DNA from 3 places in the Kitasatospora sp. NPDC058115 genome. Region 1 is predicted to be linked to each of the others. Evidence: riboswitches for the same ligand, from Rfam matches in the RefSeq annotation. Region 1 holds a riboswitch; each other region holds the start of a gene.
The links. Region 1 has a riboswitch for cyclic di-AMP ahead of ACFVVL_RS10820 (NlpC/P60 family protein). Riboswitches for the same ligand answer to the same signal wherever they lie in the genome.
Positions count from the first base shown of each region.

Region 2: linked by a shared signal. The riboswitch ahead of ACFVVL_RS15615 (transglycosylase family protein) and the one ahead of ACFVVL_RS10820 (NlpC/P60 family protein) in region 1 are both predicted to bind cyclic di-AMP.
Region 3: linked by a shared signal. The riboswitch ahead of ACFVVL_RS16690 (peptidoglycan DD-metalloendopeptidase family protein) and the one ahead of ACFVVL_RS10820 (NlpC/P60 family protein) in region 1 are both predicted to bind cyclic di-AMP.

Region 1 is NZ_JBHVTL010000008.1:68,320-71,587, forward strand. It holds gene ACFVVL_RS10815 (NlpC/P60 family protein) at 83-1,126, shown strand; cyclic di-AMP (ydaO/yuaA leader) riboswitch at 1,488-1,640, shown strand; gene ACFVVL_RS10820 (NlpC/P60 family protein) at 1,651-2,826, shown strand; gene ACFVVL_RS10825 (NlpC/P60 family protein) at 3,078-3,268, shown strand, end outside.
Region 2 is NZ_JBHVTL010000013.1:22,164-25,431, reverse strand. It holds gene eno (phosphopyruvate hydratase) at 1-819, opposite strand, end outside; gene ACFVVL_RS15615 (transglycosylase family protein) at 1,063-2,022, opposite strand; cyclic di-AMP (ydaO/yuaA leader) riboswitch at 2,028-2,176, opposite strand; gene ACFVVL_RS15610 (cytochrome P450) at 2,408-3,268, opposite strand, start outside.
Region 3 is NZ_JBHVTL010000014.1:37,856-41,123, forward strand. It holds gene ACFVVL_RS16685 (MFS transporter) at 1-798, opposite strand, end outside; cyclic di-AMP (ydaO/yuaA leader) riboswitch at 1,009-1,169, shown strand; gene ACFVVL_RS16690 (peptidoglycan DD-metalloendopeptidase family protein) at 1,172-2,167, shown strand; gene ACFVVL_RS16695 (APC family permease) at 2,525-3,268, shown strand, end outside.

The sequences.
Region 1 (3,268 bases):
TCTTCACTAGGGTCTGGCGTCAAACCTATTTTCCGGATTCTCACCCGTTCGGGTGAGGCCATTGGAAGAAGGAGCCGGTCCCTTGGCCTCCCACCGCCGTCCCAAGCAGCCGAGCCGCGCGCGGGTCTCCGTGCTCACCGCTGCCGCTGCGACCGCGGTCGCCCTCTCCGCCCAGGTCGCCGCCCACGCCGCGCCCAGTCCGTCGCCCAAGAAGGACGACGTCAAGGCGCAGATCGACCAGTTGCAGGAAGAGGCCGAGCAGGCCACCGAGAAGTACAACGGGGCCAAGGAGCGCGCGGACCAGCTGCGCAAGCAGGCGGACCAGCTGCAGGACCAGGTGGCCCGCGGCCAGGAGCAGATGACCCAGCTTCAGGCCGGGCTGGCCGAGGTGGCGGGCGAGCAGTACCGCACCGGCGGCATCGACCCGTCCGTGCAGCTGATGCTCACCTCCGACCCGTCCGGCTACCTGGACAAGGCCTCCAGCGTCCAGCAGGCCAGCTCCAGCCAGGCCGAGGCGCTCAAGGGCCTCCAGGACCAGCAGCGCCGGCTCGACCAGCAGAAGGCCGAGGCGGCCGCCGTGCTGGCCTCGCTGGACAGCACCACCAAGGACCTGAACCAGACCAAGGCCGAGGTCAACAAGAAGCTCCGGGAGGCCCAGGAGCTGCTGAACTCGCTCAGCGCCGCCGACCGCGCGGCCCTGAAGGCGGCGCAGCAGCAGGCCGACCGCGCCTCCCGCGGCTCGGAGCGCACCGACCTGGGCAGCCTGCCGCAGGCGAGCGGCAAGGCGGGCTCCGCGGTCGCCCTCGCGATGAGCAAGCAGGGCTCGCCCTACGGCTGGGGCGACGTCGGCCCGAACACCTTCGACTGCTCCGGCCTGATGGTCTGGGCGTACGGCAAGGCCGGCGTCTCGCTGCCGCGCACCTCGCAGGCGCAGGGCAACTACGGCACCCGGGTGCCCTCCCTGGCCGAGGCCCAGCCGGGCGACCTGGTCATCTACCGCGACGACCGCAGCCACGTCGGCATGTACATCGGCAACGGCATGGTGGTGCACGCGCCGCGCACCGGTGACGTGGTGAAGGTGATGAAGGCCGACGCCATGAAGATCAACACGATCCGCCGGGTCTGACGGCGGGCCGTCTGACGGGTCGCCACGACACGCCCGGAGGCCCGTTCCGGCTCCTGTGATCAGCGCCACCCCCGGCCGGGGGTGGCGCTGACGTTTCGGCCGCGCATTCGAACGTCTGACGGAGAATGATCAGCCCGATGTGGGGATGTGATCACGTTCGGTCATTTTCACAAGGGAACTTGGGTATTCTTCCGACTTTTTTCTGACAAGGATTTGAACGGATCACGGATCTGTTACTAGGGTCGTGCCTCGAACCACGCACAGTCGATCACCCAGCCTGGGTGGCGGCGGGGTTCGCCGCCGAGTTCGTGAAGCAGCGGGAGGGCGCCTTCGGGTCGTCCCTCCGAGTGAAGGCCCAGCAGTCGGGGGTCCGCTGTGGAACGGAGCCGGGGAACCACGTTCCTCCGGGGTGAATCGGCGCCAGGCCGGCCGCGCGAGCGGCGGGTGAGGCGTCGTAGGGCACGCTTCCGCCCGAACCCGTCAGCTCACCCGGTAGGCGGATGAGGAAGAAGGAGTCCGCCTTCGTGGCGTCCCATCGTCGTCCCAAGCCCGCCGGCCGCACCCGTGTCTCGATCCTGACCGGTGTCGCCGCCGCTGCCGTCGCCCTCTCCGCGCAGTCCGGCGCCCACGCCGACCCGACGCCGACCAAGGACCAGGTCAAGGAGCAGGTCGACCAGCTCAACGAGCAGGCCGAGGTCGCCACCGAGAAGTACAACGGCGCCCAGGCCAAGCAGCAGGAGCTGCAGAAGCAGGTCGCCGAGCTGCAGGACAAGGTGGCCCGTCAGCAGGCCTCGGTCACCGAGGCGCAGGGCGGCCTCGCCGAGATCGCCGGCGAGCAGTACCGCACGGGCGGCATCTCGCAGACCGTCCAGCTGATGCTCTCCGCCAGCCCGGACAACTTCCTCAGCCAGGCCGACGCCCTGAACCAGGCCGGTTCCACGCAGTCCGGCGCGCTGAAGGAGCTCCAGGAGCAGCAGCGCAGGCTCGACCAGGACCGCACCGAGACCCAGGCCAAGCTCGCCGAGCTGGAGGTCACCACCCAGCAGCTGAAGTCCTCCAAGGAGGACGTCCAGGGCAAGCTGCAGAAGGCCCAGGACCTGCTCAACACGCTCACCGAGCAGGAGCGCCAGGCGCTGCGCGCGGCCGAGGAGAAGGCCGCCGCCGAGGCCAAGGCCAAGGCGGACGCCGCCAAGGCCGAGGCCGCCAAGGCCGCCAAGGAGAAGGCCGACGCCGAGCGCGCCTCCCGCGACGCCAACCGCACCAGCCCGAGCGCGCCGTCCACGGCCGCTCCGGCGGCCCCGGCCGCCACCGCCAAGCCGGCCGCCCCGGCGGCGCCCGCCGCCAACGGCTCGCGCGCCGCCGCCGCGATCGCCGCCGCGGAGAGCAAGCTCGGCTCCCCGTACGTGTACGGCGCCACCGGCCCGAACTCCTTCGACTGCTCGGGCCTCACCGGCTGGGCGTACGCCCAGGCGGGCGTGTCGCTGCCGCGCACCTCGCAGGCGCAGGCCACCGCCGGCACCCAGATCGGCTCGGACATCTCCAAGGCCCAGCCCGGCGACCTGGTGATCTTCTACGGCGACCGCCACCACGTGGGCATCTACGTCGGCGGCGGCCAGGTCATCCACGCCCCGAAGCCGGGCGCGTCGGTCCGCTACGAGGCCGCGTCCAACATGCCGGTCAACACCATCGTGCGCCTCTGACCCACGGTCGGCAGGCTCCGCCGGGCCCGGTTCCCCCGCACGGGGGGACCGGGCCCGCGGCATTCCCCGGCCCGCCGGGACGCTCGGTCCGCGAACCGATCTGATGTCCGACGGGTGTCCGAATATTCGGGTTCGGAGGGGTTTGGAATCGGTTGCCCCGACTCGCTAACGTCTGCCACCGGACGCCCGCTTCGACAGCCGCCCGCTCCGGTGCGGCGGCGGGCCGGGCCCAGGATCGGAGCCGACGTCGCATGGCCGTGCACCGCCGTTCCCCGCTGTCAGGTGCGCACGTGCTCGCCCGGGCGCTGGTGCTCACCGCGGCGGCCGCCACCGCGTTGGGCGTGTCGGCCGGCGGCAGCGCCCGGGCCGTGCCCGGCTCGCCGGACGCCCCGGCCGACCGCAAGGACGTCAAGGCACAGGTGGAGCAGCTCTACGACGAGGC
Region 2 (3,268 bases), on a different contig from region 1:
CAGGCCGGCGTAGTACTCGATGAGCTCGGCGGAGGTGAGCGCCTTGCCCTCGAACTGGTAGGCGCCGTCCTCGTAGAACTCGGAGGAGGCGACGTCCAGGGCGAGCGCGACGTCCTTGCCCGGCACGTAGCCGGCCTTCTGGATGGCCTCGACGATGAGGTCCAGGGCCTCGCGGTTGGAGTCCAGGTTCGGGGCGAAGCCGCCCTCGTCGCCCAGGCCGGTCGACAGACCGCGCTCCTTCAGCACGCCCTTGAGGGTGTGGTAGACCTCGACGCCCCAGCGGACGGCCTCGGAGAAGGACTCCGCGCCGATCGGGGCGATCATGAACTCCTGGATGTCGACGTTGGAGTCCGCGTGCGAGCCGCCGTTGAGGATGTTCATCATCGGGACCGGCAGGACGTGGGCGTTCGGGCCGCCCAGGTAGCGGAACAGCGGCAGGTCGCTGGCCTCGGAGGCGGCGTGCGCGACGGCCAGCGAGACGCCCAGGATGGCGTTGGCGCCGAGCGAGGACTTGTCCGGGGTGGCGTCCAGGTCGAGCATGGCCTGGTCGATCAGGCGCTGCTCGGTGGCGTCGTAGCCGACCAGCTCCGGGCCGATCTGCTCGATGACGGCCAGGACGGCCTTCTCCACGCCCTTGCCGAAGTAGCGGTTCTTGTCACCGTCGCGGAGCTCCAGCGCCTCGAAGGCGCCGGTGGAGGCACCCGACGGGACGGCGGCACGGCCGGTGCTGCCGTCGTCGAGGCCGACCTCGACCTCGACCGTGGGGTTGCCGCGCGAGTCGAGAATCTCACGGGCGACGACGACATCGATGGACGGCACGAGGCATCTCCTAGCGGAAGCAGGTTCGGCTGACGGTGGGTGCTGTCGGCCGGACGATTGCGGAGTCGTTACGACCAGAGCCTAACCGCACGGGCTGTCCGGGCCACGTCGACCTCGGCTCCGTCTCAGCGTGTGGCCCGGCTACCCACCGGTAGTTCACCTGGTTGCCCGACCCGAGGGGGCCGGATGCGGACGAAGGGGGACCGATCGGTCCCCCTTCGTCCCGTGCGGCCGGACCGGCCGTCAGGCGAGGCTCAGCACCTGGCCCGGGACGATCAGGTTCGGGTCGGCGCCGACGGTGCCGCGGTTGCCGTCGTACAGCGCCTGCCAGCCGCCGGAGACGCCCTGGGCGGTGGCGATCCCGGCGAGGGTGTCGCCGGAGCGGACGGTGTAGCCCTGGCCGGCCGGCTGCTGCGCGGCGGGGGCGGCCTGGGCAGCCGGGGCGGCCGGGGCGGCGGCCTGCTGGCCGGCGTACTGCTGGTAGACGCTCTGGTGGCTGGTCCAGTACCAGGCGCCGTTGCTCTGGTACCAGAACACCTTGGCGTCGGCGTCCCAGCCGGCCTTGCCGGAGAAGGCCGGCGACTGCTGCTGCGCCTGCGGGGCCTCCTGCTTGGGCGCGGCGTGCTTCGGCGCGTACTGCTGCGCCTGCGGCTTGGCGGCCTGCTGCTGGACCTGCGGGGCCTGCTGCTTGGGCGCGGCGTGCTTGGGCGCGGCGGGCTTCGCGGCCTCCTGCTGCGGCTTGGCCTCCTGGGCGGCCTGCGGGACCTGCAGCTTCGGGGCGGCCGGCTTGGCGTCCGTCGAGGTGTCGACCGCCGCCGGGGCGCCGCCCTTGCTCAGGCCGGCCTTCTTGGAGCAGACGGGCCAGGCGCCCGGGCCCTGCGAGGCGAGCACCTTCTCGGCGACCGAGATCTGCTGGGCCTTGGAGGCCTGGTTGGCCTGCGGCGCGTAGGCGGTGCCGCCGTACGCCTTCCAGGTGCTGGAGGTGAACTGGAGGCCGCCGTAGAAGCCGTTGCCGGTGTTGATGCTCCAGTTGCCGCCGCTCTCGCACTGGGCGACCGCGTCCCAGGTGGAGACCGGGGCGGCGGAGGCGCCGGTGGCGCTCAGGATCGGCATGGCCAGTCCGACGCCGGCGACACCGGCGACGGCGATGGCCTTCTCGGCCTGGGTACGGCGACGGTGACGACCGGTTCCAACGAACAGCATGAAGGGGTCCCTCTCCGCACGCCTGCGAGGTGAGCTGTCGGGTTCGGACCGGGAGGTGGCCCGGCCGCGCGGAGGCGGCTTCACCCCTAGCCGTGGGAGACGGCGCAAAACCTGGGTCCCCCGCCCCTGCCCAGGGTTCTGGTCGGTTTCCCGTGGCGCGGCGGGCAGGACTCGGCGTTCCGCGCACGGGGCTCGCAGCTGCGAACTCCAGGGAGAGTAGACAGATCTTCAGAGCAATCACAAGCTCATATCGTCGATATCACATGGACATCACGTCATGTGATGGATTGCCTACCAACCGGGGCGGTATGTCCGGATTGAGGGTGGTTCAGACCCCCCGAATCCGGGCAACGGAGAGTCTCCGTCAGCGTGTTGTGCCGATGCGTCAGCCCTCGGAGCCGGTCTCCGGAGCCTTGCCGCCGGGCGTTTTCTCCGGCGTGAATTCCACCGGAAGTTCACGGAGTCCACGCATGATCAGACCACCCCGCCAGCGCAGGTCCACCGGGTCCGCGGCGAGTTCGAGGTCCGGCAGCCGGGTCAGCAGGGTGGCCAGCGCGGCCCGCCCCTCCAGCCGTGCCAGCGGGGCGCCGATGCAGTAGTGGATGCCGTGCCCGAAGCCCAGGTGGGGGTTGTCCGTCCGGGCCAGGTCCAGGGTGTTCTCGTCGGCGAACCGCGCCGGGTCCCGGTCCGCCGCGGCGAGCACCACCAGCACCGGGTCGCCGACCGGGATCCCCACCCCGCCGATGGTCAGCGGACTGGTCGCGAACCGCCAGGTGGCCAGCTCCACCGGCCCGTCGTAGCGCAGGAGTTCCTCGATGCCGGTCTCCAGCAGCGCGCTCTCGCCGCGGCCGACCGACTCCTGGAGCAGGGCGCGCTGTCCCGGGTTGCGCAGCAGCGCGTACACGCCGTTGCCGATCAGGTTGACCGTGGTCTCGAAGCCGGCGAACAGCAGAATGAAGGCCATCGCCGCGGCCTCGTTCTCGGTCAGGTGCTCGCCGTGGTCGCTGGCCCGGATCAGCCCCGAGATCAGGTCGTCGCCGAGATCGGCCCGCTTGCGGTGGATCAGCTCCGCCAGGTAGGCGCGCATCCGCTTCACCGCGCGCCCCACGCCGCCGCGCTGACCGCCGCCGTGCCGGATCATCATCCCGGCCCAGTCCCGGAAGTCGTCCTGGTCCTCGGCCGGCACCCCGAGCAGGTCGCAGATCGCGTAGATGGGGAGCGGGAACGCGAACTCGTGGATCAGGTC
Region 3 (3,268 bases), on a different contig from region 1:
GGACAGGCCCTTCCCGGCGGCGGTCAGCGCATAGGTGACGGCGCCCAGCGCCAGGGCGGCCAGCGCCGCGCCGAGCACGTCGAAGCGGCCGGTCGCGGACTCGTCGCGGCTCTCCGGCACGTGCCGGGCGGAGACCGCTACCACCAGCGCCGCCAGCGGCAGGTTCAGCAGGAAGATCCAGCGCCAGCCCGGGCCGTCCACCAGCCAGCCGCCGAGCAGCGGGCCGACCGCCGCCGAGACCCCGCCGAGGCCGGACCAGAGTCCGACCGCCGCCGAGCGGTCCTCCGGGTGGAAGACGGCCTGGAGCATCGCCAGCGAGCCCGGGGTGAGCAGCGCGCCGCCGACGCCCTGGACGGCGCGCGCGACGATCAGCACCTCGACGGTGGGCGCGGCGGCGCAGGCCGCGGAGGCGGCGGCGAACCAGACCACGCCGAGCAGGAAGACCCGGCGCCGGCCGTACCGGTCGCCGAGCGCTCCGCCGAGCAGGATCAGGCCCGCCAGGGTGAGCAGATAGGCGTTGAGTGTCCATTGCAGGGCGTCGAGTTGGGCGCCGAGGTCGGCGCCGATCCTGGGCAGCGCGACGTTCACGACGGTCCCGTCGAGCATCGCCATGCTGGAGCCGAGCACCGTCGCCAGTAGTACCCAGCGACCCTGCGCGGTGCCCAACCGCAGGGTGCCGGCCTCGGAGGTGGCCACGGCCCATGGTCGGTCCGGCGGGGCCCACGTGACAAGGGTCACCGGGGGTGTGTCGGGGGATGTCCTTTCCGTGAGTGATCGTGTACGCACTGGTTCCGGCATTGGCGCAGGGTTGCGGATCACGTGCGCGCGGTGAATGGATTGTGTGCGTACTGTGCATGCCTTTTCTGCGCAGCGTCACGGTGGGGCGGACTTTGGTCCCGGGCCGCGGAGATCGACATTGCTTCACCCGAACGGATGAGTTTTAGTTCAGCGACCGCCCGGCGTCAGCCCGGGTGGCCACCGGGTGGAACGCCTAGTCCTGCCGCTGCCCGGTGGTACGCAACGAACTCTGTACGGCAGGAGCGGGGGACCCACAGGTAAGTCGCCGGACCCGAATTCGCGGTCCGGCTAGGGGTGAAGCCGCCTTTTGCGGCCGGGCAACTCCAGCCCGAACCCGACAGCTCACCTCGCAGGCGTCGGAGAGGACATTTCCATGCCCGCACAGGCTCGTCGTATCGCCCTGCCCCGCGCCGCCCGCATCGGCATCGCCACCGCTGTCACCGGTGCCGCCTTCGCCCTCCCGCTGGTGACCACCGTCTCCGCCCAGGCGCACGAGGTTCCGGCCGCCAAGCCCGCCGCCCAGGCCGCGCCGGCCGCTCAGGCCGCCGCTCCCGCCGCCCAGGCCGAGGAGAGCTACAAGGTCGTCGGCGGGGACACCCTGTCGAAGATCGCCGACGCCAAGAACGTCACCGGTGGCTGGCAGGCGCTGTACGAGCACAACCGCTCGGTCGTCGGCGCCAACCCGAACCTGATCTTCCCGGGCCAGCAGCTCGCGCTCGGCACCAAGGCCGCCCCGGCCGCCAAGCCCGCCGCCCCGGCGGCCAAGCAGGCCGCGCCCGCCGCCAAGCAGGCCGCGAAGCCGGCCGCCCCGGCGACCAAGCCCGCCGCCCCGGCGACCAAGCCCGCCGCCCCGGCCGCGAAGCCGGCCGCCCCGGCGACCAAGCCGGCCGCCCCGGCCGCCAAGCCCGCCGTGCAGACCACCGTCGCCCCGGTGACCGCGACCCCGGTCGTCGCCGCCACCTCCGGCTACGTCGCCCCGCTGGCCAACCCGAAGCTCGGCACCGCCTACGGCGTGGCCGGCTCGATGTGGTCCTCCGGCCACCACACCGGCGCCGACTTCGTCGCCTCCACCGGCACCCCGCTGCGCGCCGTCGCCAACGGCACCGTGGTGAAGGCCGGCAACGGCGGCGCCTACGGCAACGAGGTCGAGATCAAGCTCGCCGACGGCAAGTACGCCCAGTACGCGCACCTGTCCTCGATCGGCGTGAAGGTCGGCCAGACCGTCACCGCCGGCCAGCAGATCGGCCTCTCCGGTGCGACCGGCAACGTGACCGGCCCGCACCTCCACTTCGAGATCCGCACCGGCTCGGAGTACGGCTCGGACATCGACCCGATCGCCTACCTGCGGGCGCACGGCGTCGCGATCTGACCCTCCGGTCGGATCACCTCCGCCACCGCTGGGTGCGGGGCGAGACGGCTCCCCCGGGATGGTCATGTCGGGTGACCGCTCGACCGGGTGAGCACCGCACCTCCAGCGGATCGACGGGCGCGGGACACGCCCGTCCGGCCGGCCCGGTTCGCGAGACCTCCCTCGCGATCCGGGCCGGCCGTCGTCGTCCCCCGGTCGAACGGGCCGGCCCGCGGCTCGAACAGGGCGTCAACCCGGCGGTGCTGACGCCGGGTCACCCCGCTTTGCGGGCCCGGGTGCGGCCCGCCGATGCTGTCGGCTTGTCATCGCCCGTCCGCTCCGGCGGGCGGCGCAGCCACGGCAGGTGAAGGGGGCCGGATGGCCATCCAGCGCGGGGACGCGACCGGGGACGTGACCGCGGGCGCGGGGCGGCGGGACGGGGTGGACCGGCTGAAGGCGGACTCGGTCGGCCTGCCGGGCGTGGTGTTCATGGCGGTCGCCACGGCGGCGCCGATCACCGCGATGACCGGCAACCTCCCGATCGTCATCGGCCAGGGCAACGGCGCCGGGGCGCCCGCCGCCTACGTGTTCGCGACCCTGGTGCTCACCGTCTTCTCGGTCGGCTACGTGGCGATGGCCCGTCACATCACCGCGGCCGGGGCGTTCTACGGCTACATCTCGCACGGGCTGGGCCGGGTGGTCGGGATGGCCTCGGGGCTGCTGGCGCTGCTCGCGTACGTCGTCTTCGAGGCGGCCGTCCTCGGCTTCTTCGCGTACGCGCTGCGCGCGCTGGTCGCGGCGCAGCTGGGGGTGGTGCTGCCGTGGGGCTGGTACGCGGGGCTCGGGTTGCTGGTGATCGCGGTGATGGCCTGGTTCGACCTGCACCTGACCGCGCGGGTGCTCGGGGTGGCGCTGGTGCTGGAGGTCGCGGTGCTGGGCGCCGTGTCGCTGGCCGTGCTGGTCACCGGCGGCGGGCCGGACGGGCTGGTGGCCGGGGAGGCGCTCGATCCGCTGAACGCCTTCCGCGGCGTCGGCGGCGCCGGCGGGGACGGCGGGGACGGCGGAGGGGCGGGCGCGGGGCTGGGGCTGTTCTTCGCGTTCTGCTCCTGGGTCGGCTTCGAG